3 regions of the Idiomarina sp. UBA3176 genome follow, and region 1 is predicted to be linked to each of the others. Evidence: predicted binding sites of a transcription regulator. Region 1 holds the regulator's gene; each other region holds the start of a gene.

Region 1 (7,751 bases):
ACCGAAAAATAAATGGGCTGATAATTACCAACGACGATGGACAGCCTTGTGGCGCAATGAACATGCATGACTTACTGCAGGCGGGAGTGCTCTGATGGAATGTATTAATACCTGGTACGGCGACATTGAAAAAAGCCTGTTTAAACGTTTTTCCGAAATAAAGCTACTGGTTCTGGATGTCGACGGGGTGTTTTCCGACGGTCGCATATACTTAGGCAATGATGGTGAGGAACTGAAAGCGTTTCACACCCGGGATGGCTTTGGCATGAAAGCACTGAAAAAATCAGGTGTTGAAACGGCAGTCATTACCGGACGAACGTCACGCATTGTTGAACACCGTATGGAACATTTAGATGTCGGCTTTATTTATCAGGGACAGAACGATAAAACAGCCGCTTTCGATGAGCTACTAACAAAGTTAGGCCTTAGCGCGGAGCAAGTTGCTTATGTTGGAGACGACACCCCCGATTTAGCTTTAATTAAAGCGGCGGGTCTGGGGATTGCAGTCCAGGACGCTCACGCATCGGTACAACAACAGGCCGATTATATTTCACGCTGCCATGGTGGACATGGTGCCGTGCGCGAAGTCTGTGATTTAATCATGCTCAGTCAAGGGCAACTGCACCTGGCTACAGGAGCCAGTGTGTGAGCCGACGCGTTACTGTCATTCTAATTTTATTATTCGGTGCCGGGCTATTGCTTGTCTGGCGCCCTTTTAGTGATGATGCTGATGGTAACAACGCGGCGACAACACGCACTATGCAGCCCGATTTTACCGCTTTTGGGCTGGAGACGCGTATTTTCGAAAGTGACGGTTTACTGGCTCACAAGATAAAATCTGAGAAAATGTCTCACTATAACCAAATTGGTCTGACCGAACTTAAGCGTCCGGTTTACACAGTCTTTTCTGAGCAAGGCGAAGAGCTTTGGGAAGTCAGTGCCGCGCAAGGCACTTTCTACGACGATCAAACCCTGATTTTAGAGCATGATGTTGAAATACTTGCTTTAGAGCCGGATACTCACATCGAGCAAGTGTTAACCGAGTACCTGATTGTTGATTTAAAAAATGAGTCAATGAGCACAGAACATCCTGTAAGCATTCACGGACCACGACTATTAATTCGGGGTAACGGTATGACTGCGGATCTGAAAGCTGAACGAATGGAGCTAAAAAGACATGTTAAAACGATTTTCCAGCCTGCTGAGTAAACTGATCCTGGTTGCCTTAATACCCTCAGCGGTTATGGCTCAGGGCAAGTCTGACTTTAGTAAACCCATGGAAGTTGAGTCGAGTAAGGAAGAGCTTGATATTAAAAATAACCGCCTGGTTTTAACGGACAACGTTATTATTCGTCAGGGCACCTTATTAATCCGCGCCGATCGACTAGAAGCATCCGCCAGCGAAAGCGCCGAGCAAGCAGATATTTTTATTGCAGAAGGCACTCCTGCTACTTACAGCCAGACGCTGGACGACGGCAATGAAATTAACGCTGAAGCAAAAAAAATCACCTATTTTCAGTCGGAACAGCGACTGGAGCTTAGTGGCGACGCTCGCATCTCTCAAGGTAGCAGTAGCTCAAGCGGCAGTTTGATTACTTATGATTTGAATAAACAAACGGTAACGGCAAGCAGTTCAGGTGAAGAAGACAGCCGTGTTATCACTATTTTTACGCCTAAACCAAAAACCGATACCGACGAAAAAAATAACGAGAACCCTTAATATGGCAACTTTACGAGTCAAACATTTAGCCAAAAGCTACAAAAGCCGACAAGTCGTTAAAGACGTTAGCCTGGAAGTAAGTCAGGGGCAGGTTATTGGTTTACTGGGCCCCAACGGTGCAGGTAAAACCACAACCTTCTATATGATAGTCGGTTTGGTTAATAGCGATAAAGGTCAAATTCTGCTGGATGACAATGACCTTACCTTACTGCCAATGCATGAACGGGCACGCCGGGGTATTGGGTATTTGCCACAAGAGGCTTCCATTTTTCGCAAATTGACCGTGCGCGATAATCTGATGGCTATTCTGGAAACTCGTAAAGAACTTTCAACCAACGAGCGTGAAGAACAGCTTGATGCTTTGCTCGAAGAGTTTCATATAGGCCACATAGCAAACAGTCAGGGCATGAGTCTTTCAGGCGGTGAGCGCCGTCGGGTTGAAATTGCCCGCGCCTTGGCAGCGGAGCCTACGTTTATTTTGCTGGACGAGCCTTTTGCCGGAGTTGACCCTATTTCGGTTATTGATATTAAAAAGATTGTTGAACATTTAAAGCAACGTGGTATTGGTGTACTTATTACTGATCACAACGTTCGCGAGACATTGTCTGTTTGTGAACACGCTTATATTGTCAGTCATGGTGAGCTTATTGCCAGTGGGGATGCAGAAAGTATATTATCGAATCAACAGGTTAGAGACGTTTACCTCGGTGAGCAGTTCACCCTATAACGTGATACCGGGACAGTCATTATGAAGCAAAGTCTGCAGCTAAAAATTGGTCAGCACCTGACCATGACGCCACAACTCCAACAGGCTATCCGCCTGCTGCAGCTTTCCTCGCTCGATCTTCAGTCAGAAATTCAGGATGCATTAGACAGCAACCCGCTGCTGGAGGTTGAAGGTGAAACGAGTAACGACGCGGACCAACCCGAAACTCGCAATATTGAAGAAAGAGACGACAGCCAACGGGAAACATCCGACGTTATAAAAACCCAGGAAATGCCTGACGAACTGCCGGTCGACAGCAGTTGGGACGACACCTACTCCAGTCATACCCCGGCCAACGGTGCAGCCTCTTCAGGTAAATCCTTTGACGGCGATTTTGAAGTCTATCAAGGCTCTACCAGCGAGTCTTTGCAGGATCACCTGCTTTGGCAAATGCAACTTTCTCATTTTTCGGAAGAAGACACCGCCATAGCTGAAGCCATTATTGAAGCCATAGACGACAATGGCTATCTAATGGTTGATGTTAATGAAATTATCGAAGCTGTGCGCCTACCCGAAGTTGAGGCAGAAGAAGTCTGCATGGTGCTTAAGCGTATTCAGCATTTCGACCCAATAGGTGTCGGCGCACGCAGCGTCAGTGAATGCCTTGCCATTCAATTACGTCAACTAAGCGACGACACTGAATACAAGCAGGTTGCTCTATGCTTAGTGACTGAACATATGGACTTACTTGGCAGTCGCGATTTTCGCACCATTCAGCGTAAACTGAAGCTATCGGAAGACGATTTACGTCAGACTATGCGATTAATTCAACAGTTGCACCCGCACCCGGGGGAGCAAGTTGCGCAGCAACCCGTTGAATATGTTATTCCCGATGTGGCCGTTACTAAAAAAAATGGTCGTTGGATGGTCGAATTAAACCCGGATAGCGTACCTAAACTAAAAGTGAACGAAGAATACGCGGCCTTGAGTAAAGCAACAAAGTCAGTAGCCGACAGCCAGTACATAAAAAACCATACGCAAGAAGCGCGCTGGTTCATAAAAAGCCTGGAGAGCAGAAACGATACGCTGCTGAAAGTGGCCAATTGCATAGTACAACGCCAACAGGGCTTTTTTGAGCATGGTGAAGAAGCTATGAAGCCAATGGTTCTGAACGATGTTGCAGAAGCCGTGGATATGCATGAAAGTACGATTTCACGCGTAACGACACAAAAATACTTACACTGCCCAAGTGGCGTATTTGAGTTGAAATATTTTTTCTCAAGTCATGTCAGTACAGAGGGCGGTGGCGAGTGTTCAAGCACGGCAATACGTGCTTTAATTAAGAAGATGGTCGCTGCTGAAAATCGCAGTAAACCGTTAAGTGACAGTAAGATTGCTGAACTGATAGCCGAACAAGGTATCCAAGTAGCAAGAAGGACAATTGCGAAGTATCGGGAATCGTTAAACATTCCATCATCGAGCCAACGCAAAAGTCTTTTGTAACTTTGTTAACTGCAGAAGGAAGACGTTATGCAAATTAATTTGACCGGTCATCACATCGATATTACCGAAGCTCTGCGTGACTACGTGGACACAAAATTTGCCAAGCTGGAAAGACATTTTGACCATATAACTAATGTTCACGTCATCCTAAATGTTGAAAAAACGATTCAAAAAGCGGAAGCTACGCTGCACGTGAATGGCGGTGAGCTTTTCGCCGACGCAAAACACGAAGATATGTACGCGGCCATCGACGGTTTAATTAATAAACTGGACCGTCAGGTGATTAAACACAAAGAGAAAATGAAACAACATTAATCCATGCAACTGAGTGAATTGTTAAGCCCCGACTGCACCAAGTGTGCAGTCGAGGGCGCAAGTAAAAAACGACTACTTGAAACCATTAGTCAAATCGTAGCCCCTAAGCTGTCTGGCATTACCCGTCATGACATTTTTGAGAGCCTGTTAAACCGTGAGCGTTTAGGCAGTACGGGAATTGGCTTAGGTATCGCAATTCCTCATGGCCGTTTACCTAATGCGAATCATCCGGTAGCGGTATTACTGACCTTAGACGAACCTATCGAATTCGATTCTATTGACAACCAACCTGTCGATATTATCTTCGCGCTTCTGGTGCCGGAGTCAGAGCACGAGAACCATCTACAAACATTGGCCACAGTGGCCAGAAGAATGAACGACAAAGACTGTACCCGCGCACTGCGCCACGCAGATTCTGATAAAGCGTTATATCAATTATTTGTGGGCGAAGGTGAACAGTCGCCATGCAACTGATCATTGTTAGTGGTCGCTCCGGCTCAGGTAAGACAATTGCCTTGCGCGTACTGGAGGACTTAGGCTTTTATTGCGTTGATAATTTACCCATAAGCCTGCTGCCAACTCTGGTGCATGCAGTCATAGAGCAGTATCAAAAAATAGCCATTAGCATTGATGTTCGCAACTTACCGGAGCACTCCGAAGAGCTACTGGACTCTCTGAGCTTTTTGCCAAAAGGCGTTGAACCGGAAATTCTGTTTATTGACTCTGACGACAACACCTTACTAAAGCGTTTTGGCGAGACTCGTCGCCTGCATCCGTTATCGCAAAAAGAACTGCCTCTGCTAGAAGCGCTTCAGGCCGAACATAAAATGCTTGAACCCATTATGGAACGCGCAACCTGGCGCCTGGACAGCAGCGATTTATCGCTGCACCAATTAAGCGAACAGGTCACTGAGCGGGTGCTGGGACGAGCGGATAAAAAGCTGATTATTGTGTTTCAGTCTTTTGGCTTTAAATATGGTTTACCCAAAGACGCTGACTTTGTCTTTGATGCGCGCATTTTACCTAATCCGCACTGGCAACCCGAGCTTAAGCTGCTTACCGGTCTGGATACCGACGTGCAGATTTTCTTTCGTCAGGAACCTTTGGTGACTAAATTTATTTATCAGCTAGAAAACTTTCTTGATACCTGGTTGCCACACTTCCAGCGCAGCAATCGAAGCTACCTGACCATAGCTACCGGTTGTACCGGTGGTCAGCACCGCTCGGTTTATATTTCTCAGCAGTTAGCCGAGCGTTTTGAACAGAAAGCTGTAAAAGTTCAGGTAAGACACCGGGAACTGAAAACCCATGGATAAAGTTTGCAGAAAGCTAATTATTCGCAATAAACTAGGCTTGCACGCACGTGCGGCAACAAAGTTAGCGCAATTAACGCAGGAATTTGAGTCAGACATTACTGTCACTCAGGGTGAGCAATGCGTTAACGCTGCCAGCGTTATGTGCCTGATGCTACTGGCCAGTCAACAGGGAAAAACTGTTGAAGTCTGTGCCGAAGGAAAAGACGCACAAGCAGCACTGGATGCCGTTAGTGCTTTGTTTGAAGATCGCTTCGAGGAAGACGAGTAAGCATGATTGCAGAGCTTTCCGACAAAGAATATGCCATGCAGCGCATTCAGGAGGTTAACTCCGCGCTATCCGATGGCATGTTCGTTGCTGCACGCCGTATGCTGCATAATATGCCGGCATGCGACGTGGCGTTGCTGTTGGAATCCTCACCCCCCAAAAGCCGTTCCATTGTTTGGAAACTGGTTGACGTAGATGAACACGGCGAGATTCTTGAAGAACTGAACGAAGAGGTTCAGAAAGACATTATTCGTCAAATGGCGCCGGAGAATCTTGCGGCGGCCACCGAAGGCATGGACACCGATGACCTTGCCTACGTTTTGCGGGGCTTACCTGAGCCAGTCTATCAGCAAGTTCTGAAGTCCATGGACGAAAGCGACCGGGAACGTGCGGAAACCGCGCTCTCATATGCCGAAGACAGCGCCGGTGGTATCATGAACACCGATACCATCACCTTGCGCTCGGACGTCACTATTGATGTTGTGTTGCGTTATTTACGCCTTAAAGGTGAGCTGCCCGAAGCCACCGATAAACTCTACGTCGTGGATCGCCATGAAAAACTCATTGGCGAAATTACTTTAACCCAGTTGTTAACTATTGATCCCAGCCGTCGCATTGACGAAATTATGTCGGCCGACATTACCACCATCCCCGTGACTATGGATGAAACGGAAGTCGCAAAACTGTTCGAGCGTCATGACTGGGTATCTGCGCCGGTCGTCGACAATGAGCAGCAGCTGGTAGGTCGTATTACCATCGATGACGTGGTCGATATTATCCGCGAAGAAGCCCAACACTCCATGTTGAGTATGGCGGGTCTGGAAGATGACGAAGATACCTTCGCTCCGGTATTAAAAAGTACCCGCCGCCGTACCGTATGGTTGGCGGTAAACCTGGTTACTGCCTTACTGGCCGCCATGGTCAGCTCATTATTTGAAGACATACTGGCACAAATGGCTGTACTGGCTATTTTAAACACCATTGTACCCAGTATGGGCGGCATAGCCGGTAGCCAGACATTAACTCTGGTCATACGAGGTATGGCTCTGGGACACATAGGCACCAGTAACTCCCGATGGCTTATCGGTAAAGAGCTGGCTATTGGTTTCTTAAACGGCATTATCTGGTCGGTACTGATTGCGGCAGTCGTCGCACTGTGGAAGCAAGACTGGCTGGTTGGCGGTATTATTGCCTTTGCCATGATGATGAACCTAGTCGCAGCCGCTTTAGCCGGTGCGACCATTCCGCTGGTTCTTAAGCGCTTTAATATTGACCCCGCGCTGGCTGGCGGGGTCATTCTGACCACTGTCACTGACGTGGTCGGTATCTTTGCCTTCCTTGGCTCAGCAACCTTGTTACTGTCTTAGAGACCTGGCTTTTTAATTGCCGGCAATACTCATTTGCTCTAATAACACTGAGCCGGTATGCAGCGCATGGCGTTCGTCGGTGTCATTCCCTATGGCAACAATGTTCGCCAGCATGTCTTTTAAGTTACCGGCAATGGTCACTTCTTCTACCGGATACTGAATTTCACCGTTCTCAACCCAGAAGCCGGCAGCGCCACGTGAGTAATCACCGTTGACCATATTTACGCCCTGCCCCATCAATTCGGTTACCAGCAAGCCCGTACCCATTTTTTTGCATAACTGCGCTAACGAGTTGTCCTGCTGTGTCACTCGCCAGTTGTGGATACCACCTGCGTGACCCGTAGGCTGCATATCCAGTTTGCGTGCAGCATAGCTGGTTAACAGATAGGTTTGCAGCACCCCGTCGGTAATAATTTCCCTATCCTTTGTCGCCAAACCTTCTGCATCGAACGGCGAGCTCGCCAGGCCACCGATAATATGTGGTTTTTCCTGAATGCTCAGCCATTCTGGCAGCACCGGCTTGCCTAAATGGTCGAGCAGAAAACTGGATTTGCGGTAC
Region 2 (7,751 bases), on a different contig from region 1:
GTCGCGGGTTGAGACGCAGGCCTGGGCCGGTAAAACGGTATTATTGGCTGCTGCTTCACCCGGGGGGTTAGGGGGCATTCGGGGGCTAAGCCACTTGCGGGACATTCTTGGCAATGTGAAGGCATGGACTGCGCCGTTGTTTGCCTGCTGTCCGAATGCCAATGACGAAAGCATTGCGGCAATGGATGAAAGTTTTCTTAAGCAATTTTTAGAGCAAGGAGAGGCCAGCTAGTGATTGACTGGCAAGTTGTTCAGGAACTGGGTCCTTACTCATGGAATGGCATCGGCACTGCCCTGCTCTGTGGTGCCATTGTCGGGCTCGAGCGACAGGTTAGAGGCAAACCGGTTGGTATAAGGACCGCTGCACTTATCATCTTAGGTACCTATCTATTTTTAACTGGTGGCTCCTCGGTTGTCAGTCAGGGCGGCGATCCATCCCGCGTCATTGGACAAATTATTACCGGCATTGGCTTTCTTGGTGCAGGCGTTATGTTGGCTCGGGACGGTGTTGTAGTTGGTGTCACATCGGCGGCGACAATCTGGGCCCTGGCGGCAATTGGCATTGCAGTCGGTCTTGGTATGTACGGGGTTAGTATTGTGTTGTCGATGGTAATTGTTGGTGTATTGCTTGGTGTCGACTTACTGGAAGATACTTTTCAATCTTTGACCCGCGGCGTGCACCGAAAATACAATGGCTGGCGCCGCGGACGTGCAGACAGCAACGAGCCTTAGCGTGCTAACCCGTTAATATAGCTATCGATAGCCTGGTTGCCGTACTCCACTAAAGGAAAGTAATCCGGAGCAAGCAGCCAGTTATAAATAAGGCCGTCCACTAATGAAAACAAGCCAATAACCGCAACCCTGGGGCTAGCTTTTGAGGACAACTGACCTTTTTGGATAGCTGATTCAAACAACTTTTCGACTTCACAAATGCATTCGTTACGACCGCTAACATGCCGTAATTTTATAGGATTTACTTCGTCAATGTACTCGCACTTGTGAAGAAGGATGCTGGCAATAGAACGTACCTGGGGCTCATTTTGAACGCGAGCTAAAAATTCTTTAGAGCGGGCTTTTACTTCTTCTAAGGCATCGAATTCTAAACTCTCGGCTATTTGTTCCCGCATTTCATCGATCGGAAGAGAAATTCTTCCCATTAACGATTCAATGAGATCCATTTTATTTTCAAAATGGTGATAGATAGCACCGCGAGTGACACCCGCTTTTTCAGCCACTTGCATCATCGACGTTTGAGTCACACCATTCTCGCTGAATAAAGCCTCAGCAGCGTCTAATAACTTGGCGCGGGTCTCCATTGCGTCTTCTTTTGTGCGTCGAACCATGTTCGGCTCCTATTTCTTAACATCCGTTCATTATTATAGCGGCTTTTGCCTAATCATGCACCTATGTATGTATATTCTGATACAAGGTTTTTGAAACAAATAGGTAAAAGCGGTTGTGGAATGGACATTCGACCCTAATAATAAGGGTATACATTTAGTTAGAAAACGCTGAGGTGTGTGATGAAAAACGAACTTGATAACAAACTGATGTTGGATGCGTACGAAAAGATCCACACTCATGGCGAAGCTCGTCAGGGACGTCACTACTTGGACGGAATAGAAGCTTATACCGACCATGACGGTTATACCGTTTTTTTGGAAGGGCATGGTGTCACGCTAACCCTGCAGTTTCATAACTCATATAACTTAAAATACGACAATGAAAGACAGTATGACCAGTTTATAAGGGCACTCAAGAATATCAGTAAAGGTTATGAGACGCCGGGAATGGAACGAGGATGAGCAATCAGCATAAAGTCTATACCGTAAAGGAAGAGGTGGCTCATGCATTAACTCATGGCATTGGTGCCGTTTTAAGTATTGTTGCTTTAGTTTTCATGTTGATTTGGGCGGCGGCTTACGGTGATGGTTGGCATGTTGTTGCTGCGAGTATCTACGGTGCTAGTCTTATTCTGCTTTATACCGCTTCAACGCTTTATCATGCGTTTCCCTGGCCAAAAATGAAAGCGGTGTTTCAACAGCTTGATCATGCCGCTATTTACATTTTAATTGCTGGTACTTATACGCCATTTGCTTTAATCAATTTAAGAGATGCCTGGGGCTGGACCTTATTGGGCGTGGCTTGGGGAATTGCTTTGGTGGGTGTCGTGCTTGAGCTGACGCTGAAAAAGCGAATTGCCTGGCTGTCGCTTACTCTCTACCTTGGAATGGGCTGGATGGCGATTATTGCGATTAACCCGATGATTGATAATGTGGATGCAGGTGGCTTGATGTTGCTTGTCGCCGGCGGTTTAGCTTATACGCTGGGTGTTATCTTTTATGTCTGGAAATCTCTGCCTTATCATCATGCCATCTGGCATTTGTTTGTATTGGCGGGCAGCGTCTTCCATTTCTTCTCGATTTTCTACTTTGTATTGCCGCAACCGGAGTTGCTGAGTGCGAACTAGCTGATAAGCTGAATTTTGGTTATAAAAAACGCCCGCTAAAGTAGCGGGCGTCTTTTTATAACAGCTCTGCAAATCTTAACCGTTCTTCGGCTCACGACCTAAACGTTTACGATCGTTTTCTGTCAGTGCGCGTTTACGAATACGAATAGACTCAGGTGTCACTTCGACCAGTTCATCGTCATTGATGAATTCCAGTGCTTGCTCCAACGTTAAACGAATTGGTGTACTTAAGGTCTGTGCTTCGTCAGTACCAGAAGCGCGTACGTTAGTCAGCTGTTTACCTTTCAGGCAGTTTACTGTCAGGTCGTTTGAACGGTTATGAATACCGATGATCTGGCCTTCATAAACTTCATCACCGTGTGATGCAAATAACTTACCGCGCTCCTGCAGGTTAAACAGTGAGTAAGTCAGAGCTTTACCCTGAGCATTTGAAATCAGTACACCGTTACTACGCTGACCGATGGTTCCGCCTTTGTGCGGACCGTAGTGGTCAAACGTATGGTACATAAGGCCAGTACCTGAAGTCAGTGTCATGAATTCTGTCTGGAAGCCAATCAAACCACGGCTTGGTACTTCAAAATCAACGCGAACGCGACCTTTACCGTCTGGTGTCATGTTGGTCATTTCGGCTTTACGCAAGCCTAATTTTTCCATAACCGCACCTTGATGCTGCTCTTCAATATCAACCGTCATGGTTTCATAAGGTTCCATTTTCTTACCATCTTCGTACTTGATGATAACTTCTGGACGAGAAACGGCTAATTCAAAACCTTCACGACGCATGTTTTCAATAAGAACACCTAAGTGAAGCTCACCACGGCCAGATACGCGGAAACGATCCGGGTTGTCAGTTTCTTCAACACGTAAAGCTACGTTATGAACCAACTCTTGTTGCAAACGTTCAAGAATTTGACGAGAAGTAACAAACTTTCCTTCTTTACCTGCGAAAGGTGAGGTGTTTACCTGGAAGGTCATAGTTACTGTTGGCTCGTCAACGGTCAGTGGCTTCATAGCTTCAGCTTTACCAACTGCACACACGGTGTCGGAGATTTTTAGCTCGCCCAGACCGGTAATGGCGCAGATGTCGCCTGCTGCAGCTTTGTCCGCTTCAATGTGGTCAAGACCCAGGTAGCTAAAGACTTTACCAATTTTTCCGTTACGTTCTTTGCCGTCGGCACCAACAATAGTCACTTGCTGGTTCACTTTAACGCTACCGCGGGTAACGCGACCAATACCAATAACGCCTAAGTAGCTCGAGTAATCAAGCTGTGACACCTGCATTTGCAGGTCGCTTTCAGGGTCAGCATCGGGATGGCTTACCTTACTAACGATAGTTTCGAACAATGGCGTCATGTCGCCGTCTTGATCTTCTATGTCTAATGATGCCCAGCCGTTAAGCGCTGATGCGTAAACTACCGGAAAGTCCAGCTGTTCGTCAGTAGCGCCCAGGTTATCAAATAAGTCGAATACCTGATCCATCACCCAGTCAGGGCGTGCACCAGGACGGTCAACTTTGTTAATAACAAGAATAGGGTTCAAACCATGAGAGAAAGCTTTCTGCGTGACAAATCGAGTTTGAGGCATAGGACCGTCAACGGCATCAACCACTAACAATACGGAGTCTGCCATAGAAAGTACGCGTTCAACTTCGCCACCGAAATCGGCGTGTCCCGGAGTATCCAGAATGTTGATGCGGTAATCTTGCCAGTTAACCGCGGTGTTTTTGGCGAGGATAGTAATACCACGTTCTTTTTCAAGATCGTTGGAATCCATAATACGGTCTTCTATTTCGCCACGGCTTTCTAAAGTGCCAGATTGTTGCAACAACTTGTCGACTAGGGTGGTTTTACCATGGTCAACGTGCGCGATAATCGCGATGTTGCGTAATTTTTCTATATCAAATACCTGAATTGTCATTAAGAACTGCCTGTAGTTGTCCGGGAATGAAACCCGTCCAAGGGGTTTTGTGAAAAATAGCGGCGTATTCTACCTTTTTGAGTTGGATTAAGAAAGACCTGATTGTTTTTTGTTCGTTATATTTTTATGACGTTATCTTAGAATGTTACTTTTGCACCAATTTTGTGCGTTATGCGCTATACTGGTGCGTATTAATTTACGCATTATAGTGCTAAATGAACTAACTTTATGAATATAAACAAAAAAGTCAGTTGGCACAGGCTTTGCTATACTCAAGCTGTATTTTTAGACGCTGTCTACGGAGGACAACATGTCAGCTAATAAGATTTTCGATACCATCAAAGAACACGACGTAAAATTCGTCGATTTACGCTTTACCGATACTAAAGGTAAAGAGCAACACGTCACTATTCCGGTGTCGCAAATCGATGAAGACTTCTTTGAAGAAGGTAAAATGTTTGATGGTTCATCTATTTCCGGCTGGAAAGGCATTAACGAATCAGACATGGTACTGATGCCAGACAACGAGTCTGCGGTGATTGATCCCTTTACTGATGAAGTCACATTGAATGTACGTTGTGACATTCTTGAGCCGGAAACTATGCAGGGCTATAGCCGTGACCCTCGTTCAATTGCAAAGCGTGCGGAAGATTTCCTGCGCTCATCAGGCATTGCAGACGACGCTTACTTCGGTCCGGAACCTGAGTTCTTCCTGTTCAACGACGTACGTTTCCACACAGACATGAGTGGTTCGTTCTACAAGATTGACGCGGAAGAAGCGAAGTGGAACTCAGGCCGTGAATATTCAGAAGGTAACCTGGCTCACCGTCCTGGAGTAAAAGGCGGCTACTTCCCGGTACCTCCGGTAGACTCAGCGCACGACATTCGTGGCACCATGAGCTTAGTAATGGAAGACATGGGTATGGTTGTTGAAGCCCATCACCACGAAGTAGCAACAGCAGGTCAGAACGAAGTGGCTACACGCTTCAATACTCTGACTAAGAAAGCTGATGAACTGCAGGTTTATAAGTATGTGGTGCATAACGTCGCGCACTCTTACGGCATGACCGCAACCTTTATGCCGAAGCCACTGGTTGGCGATAACGGCTCTGGCATGCACGTGCATATGTCACTGAACAAAGGCGGCGAAAACTTATTTGCCGGCGACCAGTACGCAGGCTTGAGCGAAACCGCGCTGTTCTATATTGGCGGTATTATTAAGCACGCACGTGCCATTAACGCTTTTGCGAACGCCTCTACTAACTCGTACAAGCGTCTGGTTCCTGGTTTTGAAGCACCGGTGATGCTGGCTTATTCCGCCCGTAACCGTTCGGCTTCTATCCGTATTCCATTGGTTTCCAGCGCGAAAGGTCGCCGTATTGAAGTGCGCTTCCCTGACCCAAGTGCGAACCCGTACCTGGCCTTTACTGCGCTGTTAATGGCTGGCCTTGACGGTATCCGTAACAAGATCCACCCTGGCGATGCCATGGACAAAGATTTATACAATCTGCCTCCTGAAGAAGCGAAAGACATTCCGACCGTTTGTCACTCACTGGAAATGGCTCTGGACGCGCTGGATAAAGACCGCGACTTCCTTAAGCAAGGCGGCGTTATGGACGACGACATGATTGATGCCTACATCGATCTTAAGTACAACGAAGTAGAGACATTGAAGAAGACTACCCACCCGGTAGAATTCGATATGTACTACAGCGTTTAATGGTTACTGGCCGGGTAAGGTGTCTTGCCTTACCCGGTTGCACCAACTTGGTGCGTAATTTATCCTGCCTTCGTGAACGATAGCGCGCTACTTAACCAACTACTCACAGGCATACTCATCCTCGATGATCGCCTGACCATCCGTTACGTCAATTCGTCTGCTGAATCCTTACTCGATCACAGTGCAAAACGCCTGTTGGGCGAACCTTTCACTGCGGCTTTTTATCAGTGTTCGCTGGCGTCAGAAACGCTGATGGAGTGCCTGAATAGCGAGCAAACGGTGCTGAATGCGGAAGCTCAGTTCGCGCTGCATTCCGGGCACAATATTCGGGTGGAAACCAGTATTCAAACAGTAGAGCAACCTTTTGGACGTGCTTTGCTACTGGAATTAAAACAAGTAGACCAGTTGCGGCGAATAAATCAGGAAGATCAACAGCGTAATCAGCTATTCGCTACCCAGCACTTATTGCGCGGTATGGCGCATGAAATAAAGAACCCTCTGGGAGGTTTACGCGGCGCTGCGCAGTTACTGGCACGGCAACTTCCGGACGAGAGCCTGACAGAGTATACGGACTTGATCATCACCCAGTCGGACCGGTTAAGGTATTTGGTCGACAGGTTATTAGGGCCGGTAAAAAGGGGCGAGTCGAAGGAAACCAATATTCATGAAGTGTTGGAAAGAGTTGCCAGAACTTTGGTGTACGAATATGGAGACTCGCTGAATTTAGTTCGGGATTACGACCCGTCGCTGCCGGATATTCAGGTGGTTGCGGAAGCTTGTGAACAGGTGTTTTTGAATATTGCCCAAAATGCAGCACAAGCTATGTCAGGCGAAGGCACTATTACAATTAAAACGCGGGTAGAACACCAATTGACTCTGTTTGGACAGCGCTATCGACAATGTGCGGTGGTTACTTTGACCGATAATGGGCCCGGTATTCCGGCCGAGTTGCGCGAAACCCTGTTTTATCCGTTGATAAGCGGCCGTGCTGAAGGAACCGGACTCGGCTTGTCGCTGGCACAAAATTTAGTGCATCAGCATAAAGGGAAAATTGATTTTGATTCCAGTCCCGGAAAAACCCGATTTTCAGTGTATTTGCCTTATCTTTCAGCAGAAAATGGTAATGAGGTGACGGATGACCACTAATGCTCAGTTATGGATAATTGATGATGACGACTCTATTCGCTGGGTACTGGAAAAAGCCTTTGCTGATAGCCGTTATCACGTGCGCAGTTTTGCCAATGGCGAAGACTTTTTCATGGCTCTAAAGAGCGATAAACCAACCGTTGTGCTCACCGATATCCGTATGCCGGGAGAAAACGGCCTGGCTGTACTGGAGCGGCTGCATCAGACCGAGGCGCATTTGCCTGTTGTGGTTATGACCGCGCATTCCGATCTCGAGACAACGGTAAAAGCGTTTCAGGGCGGCGCATTTGAGTATCTGGCAAAGCCCTTTGACATTGATGAAGCTATTACCGCCGTTGACCGTGCTCTGCAGCATGCCAGACAAAGTGAAAATGCGCCCGCGCAAATAGACGCAAATTCAGTTCCCGAGCTTATTGGTGAAGCCACGCCTATGCAGGATGTGTTTCGTGCTATCGGTCGCTTGTCGGGCTCAAGCGTTAGTGTGCTGCTTACCGGAGA
Region 3 (7,751 bases), on a different contig from region 1:
ACGAAACTTACAACGTACTGGAAGAACCGACCAGCCTGAATACCTTAAGCTTGTTGCCGCAACTGTATAAAGAAGGCATTGCCTCGTTAAAAATTGAAGGGCGGCAGCGCAGCCCGGCTTATGTGTCGCAAATTACCAGAGTCTGGCGTCAGGCTATCGATGCCGTTATGACCGACCCGGACGCCTTTGAAGTGGAAGATAACTGGAATTCGGTTCTGGCCTCACTTTCTGAAGGCAGTCAAACGACGCTGGGCGCGTACCACCGGAAATGGAAGTAACCAATATGAAGTTTTCTCTAGGACCTATTCTGTATTTTTGGCCGAAACAACAGGTTTTTGATTTTTATCAGCAAGCTGCCGAGTCGGATGTTGAACACGTGTATCTTGGTGAAACCGTCTGCAGTAAGCGTCGTGAGTTAAAGCTGGATGACTATCTGGCGATAGCGCATATGCTAAGAGAAGCCGGGAAAAAAGTAACGCTGTCGACAATGACCTTGTTGGAAGCTCCTGCGGAGCTCCGGGAGCTGGGTAAATATTGCGATAATGGCGAGTTTGATGTTGAAGCCAATGATGTCAGTGCTATTGGGGTGCTGCAGGAGCAGGGGTTGAACTTTACCGCAGGGCCGGCCATTAATATTTATAATCACCAGAGTCTGCGCCGTTTAATTGATATGGGTATGACACGTTGGGTGGTTCCATTTGAACTTTCCCGCGACTGGCTGCAGGACGTGTTACAGCACAACCTTATCGACACCGTGAGGGACTGCTTTGACGTGGAAGTTTTTTCCTTTGGTCATATACCCTTGGCCTGGTCTGGTCGCTGCTTTACTGCCCGCTCGGAGAACCGCCCGAAAGATCAGTGCGAGCTATGTTGCATAAAGTACCCGGAAGGCCGGGAAGTGAAAAGTCAGGAAGGTCAGCAGGTGTTTGTGCTTAATGGTATTCAGACGCAATCGGGTACACGTTATAACCTGATAAACCAGCTGCCGGGTATGAATGGCCTGGTCGATATTGTGCGTATTAGTCCGCAACCCGAGGGGACTTTCGACTGGCTACAACGCTTCCGCAGTAATATCAATGGGGAACACCCCGTGACCCTGACGAGCAAAGAGAACAATGGCTATTGGTTGCAACTGGCGGGGCTAGCGACAGGCTAGAATCTCTAAATAGGTATTAACTGACTTTTAGTGGTAGAGCGTCGATCTTCGTCAAAATAAAAGGTATATTAAAAATGTATCTTTTATTAATAAGCGGTGACAGTGATGCAAATCACAGACAGACAAAAAGAAGAGCAGTTAACTCCTATTCTGCGGCAGGCGTTTCGCCCTCTGTTCCTTTTGGGGGCAGGGTTCAGTGCCGTAGCGATGCTGCTGTGGGGGTTAGCACTTGGTGGAAAGCTCAGTTTGCCTGTATACGGCAACATCATGTTCTGGCACAGCCATGAAATGATATTTGGCTTTGTTATTGCCATAGTCCTGGGTTTTTTATTAACTGCGGTGCAGAACTGGACCGGACTAAGGGCACCTCATGGCAAGACTCTGCTTATTCTGACCGTTTTATGGGCAGCCGCCAGGTTAATGTTGCTGTTGGGCGGTGAACTGCCGTGGTGGTTGGTTGCAGGCGTGGATGTCAGTCTGTTACCTGTCGCCGCGTTGCTGTTCGGGCGTATGGTGTTAAAAGTAAATCAGACCCGGAATTTATTCTTTGTGCCCATTTTGCTGTTGCTGACGGTATGCAACTTGCTTATGCATTACGGCTTACACTTTGGTCACTATCATATTCAGGTGCTTGGCGCTTACAACGCAGTATTTCTGGTGACCTTGTTAATGGCCATTATTGGCGGACGAGTGCTGCCAATGTTTACTGCCAACGGGACTCAAACACCTAAAGTAACGCCAATAGTCTGGCTTGATCGCATAGCTTTAGGCAGCTTGTGGCTTATCTTCGCTGTGCACTTTCTGAATCTGCACACGCTGTTACCTAACCAGATAATGGTCGTTCTATTTGGTGTTTCAGCGGTGGCAACCGGGATAAGAGTTGCGCGCTGGAAAATCTGGATAACCTGGAGAGTACCGCTGCTTTGGTCACTGCATTTAGCTTATTGGTTTATCCCCATTGGTCTGGCGTTATTTGCATTGCGTTATGCGGGTTTCGACCTGACGCAGAGTCTGCCGCTGCACTCCTTAACCGCAGGAGCTATGGGAAATATGATCCTCAGCATGATAGCGCGCGTTTCGTTGGGTCATAGTGGGCGTCCGTTGCAACCAAAACTGATAATGACCGGTGCATTTTTACTGGTGTTAATAGCCGCTTTAACCCGGGTCTTCTTAATCTGGCTTGCTCCCGATTTAGCCAGCCACTGGTTAATGTGTAGTGCTTTAGCCTGGACTCTGGCTTATGGCATTTATGTTGTGGTTTATTTTAAGGTGCTGACAACACCCCGCGCCGACGGTAACCCGGGTTAAGTTTCTTCCGGAGAGTGGTCGGGGCGCGTAGCCAGCCAGCACCCGACCACAACCAGCACAACGCCGACAATTGCTTTTAGCCAAACAGGCACTTGCGGAACAAATAACCATAGCACCAGGTACCCGGTTGCCATCATAACTAAGGCTATTAGCTTAGAACGGCGTTTAACCACTCGGTGGTCGCGCCAGGCTTTTATGTCCGGGCCGTATTTGGGGTGGTTAAGCAACCAGGCTTCAAGACGTGGCCAGCCTTTACTAGCAGCCCACAATGCCGCAATGAGAAAAGGTACTGTGGGCATTACCGGCAGGGCAATGCCGATAAGTCCAAGCAATACAAAAAATAGCGCCAGAGCGCGCCACAATAATCGAATTAACAGCTCCCGCGTCACGACTTCATTCCTAATCGACTGGCCATTTTGTGCAGGTTACTGGCATCCAGCTGCAGGTCTTTAGCGGCCTGACTCCAACTGTTGTTATGGCGGCCTAAAGCCGATTCTATCATCTTACGCTGAGTATAATTTACCGCTTCTTTCATCGACACGTTAGCCTGAGGTAAGCTGGTTCCAGCAGAATTTTTCCCAGAGTCGGTGGTGGCTGACAAAGGCAGTTGCACATCAAGATCCAGCATGTCGGGTTCAATGGTGGCAATATCGGTTTTTTCCACACCGTGGCTAAGCAGCTTAATAGCGGCCCGGCTGATAACATGTTCCAGTTCACGCACATTACCCGGCCACTGATACTGTTGTATGGCAAGCTCAGCCTCCGGCGATAAGCGCAAAGCCCGCAACCCCAGACGAGCCCGGTTTAGCTCGAGAAAATGCCCGGCCAGAATAGACACATCGTCACCGCGCTCACGTAATGGCGGAATGGGCAAAGGATAAACCGAAAGGCGGTGGTATAAATCAGCACGGAAAGTTTCATTACTGACTTGCTGGCGCAGGTTGCGGTTGGTGGCGGCTATAAGGCGAACATCTACTTTTCGGTATTTGTCAGAGCCCAAACGCTGAATTTCACCATTTTGCAGTACTCGCAATAATTTAGCCTGTATGGATAGTGGCAGCTCGCCAACTTCATCCAGAAACAGCGTACCGCCGTGAGCGACTTCAAAGCGCCCTGAACGGTCGCTGGTTGCGCCGGAAAAGGCCCCTTTTACATGACCAAAAAGCTCGCTTTCTGCAAGTGATTCGGGCAGAGCCGCGCAATTTACATAAATAAGGGGTTTGTCGCTGCGCTGTGAGAGTATGTGCAGTTCACGGGCAAACAGCTCTTTACCGACACCAGTCTCACCCAGCAGCAACACGGGCAAATCGGCACTGGCAACCACTCGCAGTTCTTTCAGCACACTTTCAATGGCTTTGCTGTGCCCGATAATTTCCGACTCGTTTCTTTCTGTGGTGCCGGATTTTGGCATAGTGCGTTGCTGGCCTTGTCGCAGAGCCCTGACGTTTTGCTCCAGCTGGCCAATGCGAACGGCGGTCTCAACGAACAAGCTAAACTTTTGCAGTTCAATCATTGAGTTGTCGGTAAATGTACCGGGTTGCAGTGCGTCTAAGGTCAGTACACCCCAACACTTATTCTCCAGATACAAACTAATACCCATGCAGTCGTGAACGGGCAGCGCATTACCTGGCTGCTCAGCGAGCAGTCCGTCGTAGGGGTCCGGTAATGACGAATCGTGCTCAAACCGTACGGGGTTACGAGATGCCAGCAATGCCGCTAACCTGGGGTGCTGTGCTACAACAAACCGACGACCCAGCGCTTCGCGTACCAGTCCCTGAATAGCAACCGGTTGCAGCACTTCATTATCCAGCTTTAATAAAACCACTGCGCCACAGTTGAAGTGACTGCGTAAGGTGTTGACTAAATTTTGTAAACGAACCGCTGCAGGCTGCTCGGTAAGCAGGTCTGCTAATAGACTTTCTTGCAACATGGTTAAATTGACTGCCCAGGTTAAAAATACCCTTATTGGTTGGGTTGATAGTACCGTGACACCCCGAAGAGTCAATAATCCTAACGGGGTAGGAGCTGGCCTGTTTGTTGCAATCCTGACCGGAGTAAGAAACTTTATTTAGCAAACAGGAGTGACCCATGAGTACTTTCGATGACCGTTTACAGACTGCCGAGCAACAATGGCAGGACGCTTCACCCAAGCATTTGATAGAGCATATTTATCTGCGTTTTCATCAGCGCCATCGCGAACAGCTTCCTGAGTTAAAGCAATTGGCCATGCGCGTTGAAGCCGTTCATGGTGATCACCCCGAAGCCCCGGTTGGTCTGACTGAACACCTGGATAACCTGATGCAGGAGCTGGAAAGCCACATGACAAAAGAAGAACAAATTCTTTTTCCTTTGCTGTCACGTGGTGTTTATCCCGGCGGGCCAATTTCAGTAATGGAAAGCGAACACGTTCAGCATGAAGGTGAACTTAATAGAATTGACGAACTGACCAATAACTTAACGCTACCGGAAGGCGCCTGTGGTACCTGGACAGCGCTTTATAAAGGCTTAAAAGAGCTGCAGGATGATTTGCACGAGCATATTCACCTGGAAAACAACCTGCTTTTTGTTGAAAAGAAAGCATCGGCACCTGAGCACGGTAAAGACTTTTGTTGCGGTTCGTGTCAGTAACTCTGCTTAAAGTACATCACCTTTTCTAAATATCGGCGGCTCTCCGCTAACGGATGCTTAGAAGTTAAGTCCCGGTAAACAATGCCGGGCTGACTTCGGTTTATAATTTGAACCGCGTTGCTGCGGTTGGAAGAAAAGGTTTTCAGCACGTTACCGGCGCCACCATTGTATGCTGAAACAATAGCGTATTCGCGACTGCGCGGGTGTTGCACGCCTTTTAGGTACTGGGTGTTCAAAATGTGCAAATAGGCACTGCCAATATCGATGTTCTGAGCCGGGTCAAACAATTGTTGAGACGTGGGCTGCCCGGGAATTTTACGAACGCGCTCAAACACGTCACGTCCGGCGGTCGATGCCACTACCTGCATTAAGCCGTAAGCGTTAGCGTGGCTCACCGCATAAGGGTTAAAGCTGCTTTCGGTTTCAATAATGGCATAAATAAGCTCAGGCTCCAGGTTATAGCGTCGCGCTGCGGCTATAACGTAGTCGGCATACTGGTGTTTGCGTAGCTCTTGGTGTTCATCGACCAAAGCAATTTGAACCTCATACACCTTGCTGTTTTTAGCGCGCCGGGTGCGCAACTGGTTTTTCACCAAATACTCGGCAAAGCGATTGGCCCGCCATTCGTACTCGACGACCACATTGTCCTGGTCAACAACTTGCCCGCGCAAAAATGGTTTTCCCGTCCGTTCAGGTTCTTTATCGGTAAAAATATCAACGGCAGTGAGGTCGTTTGGCGTTAACAGCGTACGCACAATAGCGGCTTTGAGTTGTTCCCGGGTTTTGGCTGGATCATTGCTGTCATGCAATGTCGCAACGGTCAGCAGGCCCTGCTCAAAATCGACAACGGCTTTGGCATGAAAGTTATCACTGTATTTAACGTACTTTTTCGCGCTGGGAACCGTGTTTTCCTCGTCACCCCATATGGCCTCAGCAACGGCACGCAGATCGCGCAAAGCCTTGCGTAAGTCCTCAATGTCGCTAATAAGCTGTTGCGGGTTGCTGCGGTAGCTGTGCAAACGCTCACGCGCCATAGATTCCACCACTGCGCTTGGGTCGTTACCGCTAAGCACGCCGGAATTGACCACGCGTTTTACGTTATTAGGTGTTATTTGGCATCCTGCCAAAATTAGCGTTGTGGCTATAGCCGCCAGCAGCGTGGTTAATTGAGTCTTTTTATTCATAGCGCCTAAATTGAGCTTCACTTCCCTTGTTCAAGCTTTTACATTAGAGAGACATAAAAAGAAACCCTAAGCACAGTTTAAAAGTGCATAAAACAACAGGAATAAAGATGCGCAGTCTCAAATTTGCGGCGCTGATAGCCGCCTCATGGTTGGTCATGCCGACTCAAGCACAACAACTCTCGGGCGAGAGTTCGTTACTCCCCGAAGCGAACTACAGTAATTCAGAAGTCACCGTCGAGCAGGTTTTGGGTTACCCCATGGGCACCAAAATTACCAGCCCGGCCGATATGAGCCGCTATTTTGAAGCACTGCAACAAGCTTACCCTAAGCAGGTTAAGTTACTTGAATACGGAAAAAGCTGGGAAGGGCGTACGCTTTATTACGCGGTTATTTCCAGTGAAGGCAATATGGCTGACTTTGACGGTTTTATGAAGGGCATGCAGGCCTTAGCCGACCCGCGCAAAACCGACAGCGATAAGGCTGAGCAGTTAATTGACGAATTGCCCGGTAGTATCTGGCTGTCCTATGGCGTTCACGGCAATGAAATTTCGTCACCGGAAGCCGCTATGGTAACCGCCTATCATTTGCTGCATGACCAGCGTGAGCAGACCCAACGCTGGTTAGATAACACCATGGTATTCATTGATCCACTGCAAAACCCGGACGGGCGTGCCCGCTTTGTGGATCGTTATTACATGAGTGTTGGGCTTGAGCACTCAGGCGATCGCCGCAGTGCGGAGCACAACGAACCCTGGCCTAACGGACGCACGAACCACTACCTGTTTGATATGAACCGCGACTGGATAGCACTGACTCAGCCTGAAATTAGCGGGCAAATAGATGCTTTATTAAAATACTATCCGCTGGTGTTTGTTGATCTGCATGAGATGGGTGGCGATTCCACTTATTACTTCACCCCAGAGGCTCGGCCTTATAATCCACTGATTACCGAGTCACAACGCGAAACGCTGAACTGGATTGGTAAAAATAACGGCCAGTGGTTCGACGAAAAGGGCTTTGATTATTTTACCCGCGAAATTTTCGATGCGTTTTACCCGGGCTACGGTGCCAGTTGGCCGCTGTATCAGGGCTCAGTTGCAATGACCTACGAGATGGCTTCAGCGCGCGGGCATTTTTTTGACCGTACAGACGGTGACGTACTGACCTACGCCGACGGTGTTCAGCAGCATTTTATAGCGTCTATCTCGACGATTCAGACAGTTTCTGAGCGTCGCGAAGCCTTATTGCAGAAGTTCTGGGAATACCGCAAGTCAGCGGTTGAAGCGGGCGAAGACGGTGATGTCCGTTCTATTATTCTGCCCGCTAAGGACGCCCCGGCCGCCGCACGTAAACTGGCTTCTTTACTGGTTGAACAGGGCGCAGAAGTGAAGCAGGCGAAAAAGGCGTTTGATGTGTGCGGTACTGATTATGAAGCTGGTGCTTATACCATTGATATGGCACAACCTGCACACCGC

Evidence for each region. Region 1 encodes sigma-54, which starts transcription at its own class of promoters, with help from an activator protein. Its sites were predicted from a motif close to GTTGGCACGNNNNTNGNNT; they were not measured.
Region 2: a site for sigma-54 is predicted at 4,638-4,656, ahead of glnA (glutamate--ammonia ligase). Genes of this name have one in related genera too.
Region 3: a site for sigma-54 is predicted at 4,489-4,507, ahead of B2U97_RS08190 (hemerythrin domain-containing protein). Genes of this name have one in related genera too.

What each region holds. Positions count from the first base shown of each region.
Region 1 is NZ_DEXU01000018.1:44,612-52,362, reverse strand. It holds gene B2U97_RS07155 (KpsF/GutQ family sugar-phosphate isomerase) at 1-95, shown strand, start outside; gene kdsC (3-deoxy-manno-octulosonate-8-phosphatase KdsC) at 95-649, shown strand; gene lptC (LPS export ABC transporter periplasmic protein LptC) at 646-1,209, shown strand; gene lptA (lipopolysaccharide transport periplasmic protein LptA) at 1,178-1,720, shown strand; gene lptB (LPS export ABC transporter ATP-binding protein) at 1,722-2,447, shown strand; gene B2U97_RS07130 (RNA polymerase factor sigma-54) at 2,469-3,929, shown strand; gene hpf (ribosome hibernation promoting factor) at 3,957-4,244, shown strand; gene ptsN (PTS IIA-like nitrogen regulatory protein PtsN) at 4,248-4,718, shown strand; gene rapZ (RNase adapter RapZ) at 4,709-5,560, shown strand; gene B2U97_RS07110 (HPr family phosphocarrier protein) at 5,553-5,828, shown strand; gene mgtE (magnesium transporter) at 5,831-7,192, shown strand; gene pmbA (metalloprotease PmbA) at 7,205-7,751, opposite strand, start outside.
Region 2 is NZ_DEXU01000002.1:12,700-20,450, reverse strand. It holds gene B2U97_RS00395 (NADPH-dependent FMN reductase) at 1-232, shown strand, start outside; gene B2U97_RS00390 (MgtC/SapB family protein) at 232-732, shown strand; gene B2U97_RS00385 (TetR family transcriptional regulator) at 729-1,343, opposite strand; gene B2U97_RS00380 (DUF3081 domain-containing protein) at 1,524-1,805, shown strand; gene trhA (PAQR family membrane homeostasis protein TrhA) at 1,802-2,470, shown strand; gene typA (translational GTPase TypA) at 2,546-4,387, opposite strand; gene glnA (glutamate--ammonia ligase) at 4,698-6,107, shown strand; gene glnL (nitrogen regulation protein NR(II)) at 6,180-7,253, shown strand; gene ntrC (nitrogen regulation protein NR(I)) at 7,243-7,751, shown strand, end outside.
Region 3 is NZ_DEXU01000020.1:40,331-48,081, forward strand. It holds gene ubiU (ubiquinone anaerobic biosynthesis protein UbiU) at 1-278, shown strand, start outside; gene B2U97_RS08170 (U32 family peptidase) at 284-1,156, shown strand; gene B2U97_RS08175 (NnrS family protein) at 1,262-2,464, shown strand; gene B2U97_RS08180 (YbaN family protein) at 2,461-2,853, opposite strand; gene norR (nitric oxide reductase transcriptional regulator NorR) at 2,850-4,394, opposite strand; gene B2U97_RS08190 (hemerythrin domain-containing protein) at 4,553-5,092, shown strand; gene B2U97_RS08195 (murein transglycosylase domain-containing protein) at 5,086-6,276, opposite strand; gene B2U97_RS08200 (M14 family zinc carboxypeptidase) at 6,384-7,751, shown strand, end outside.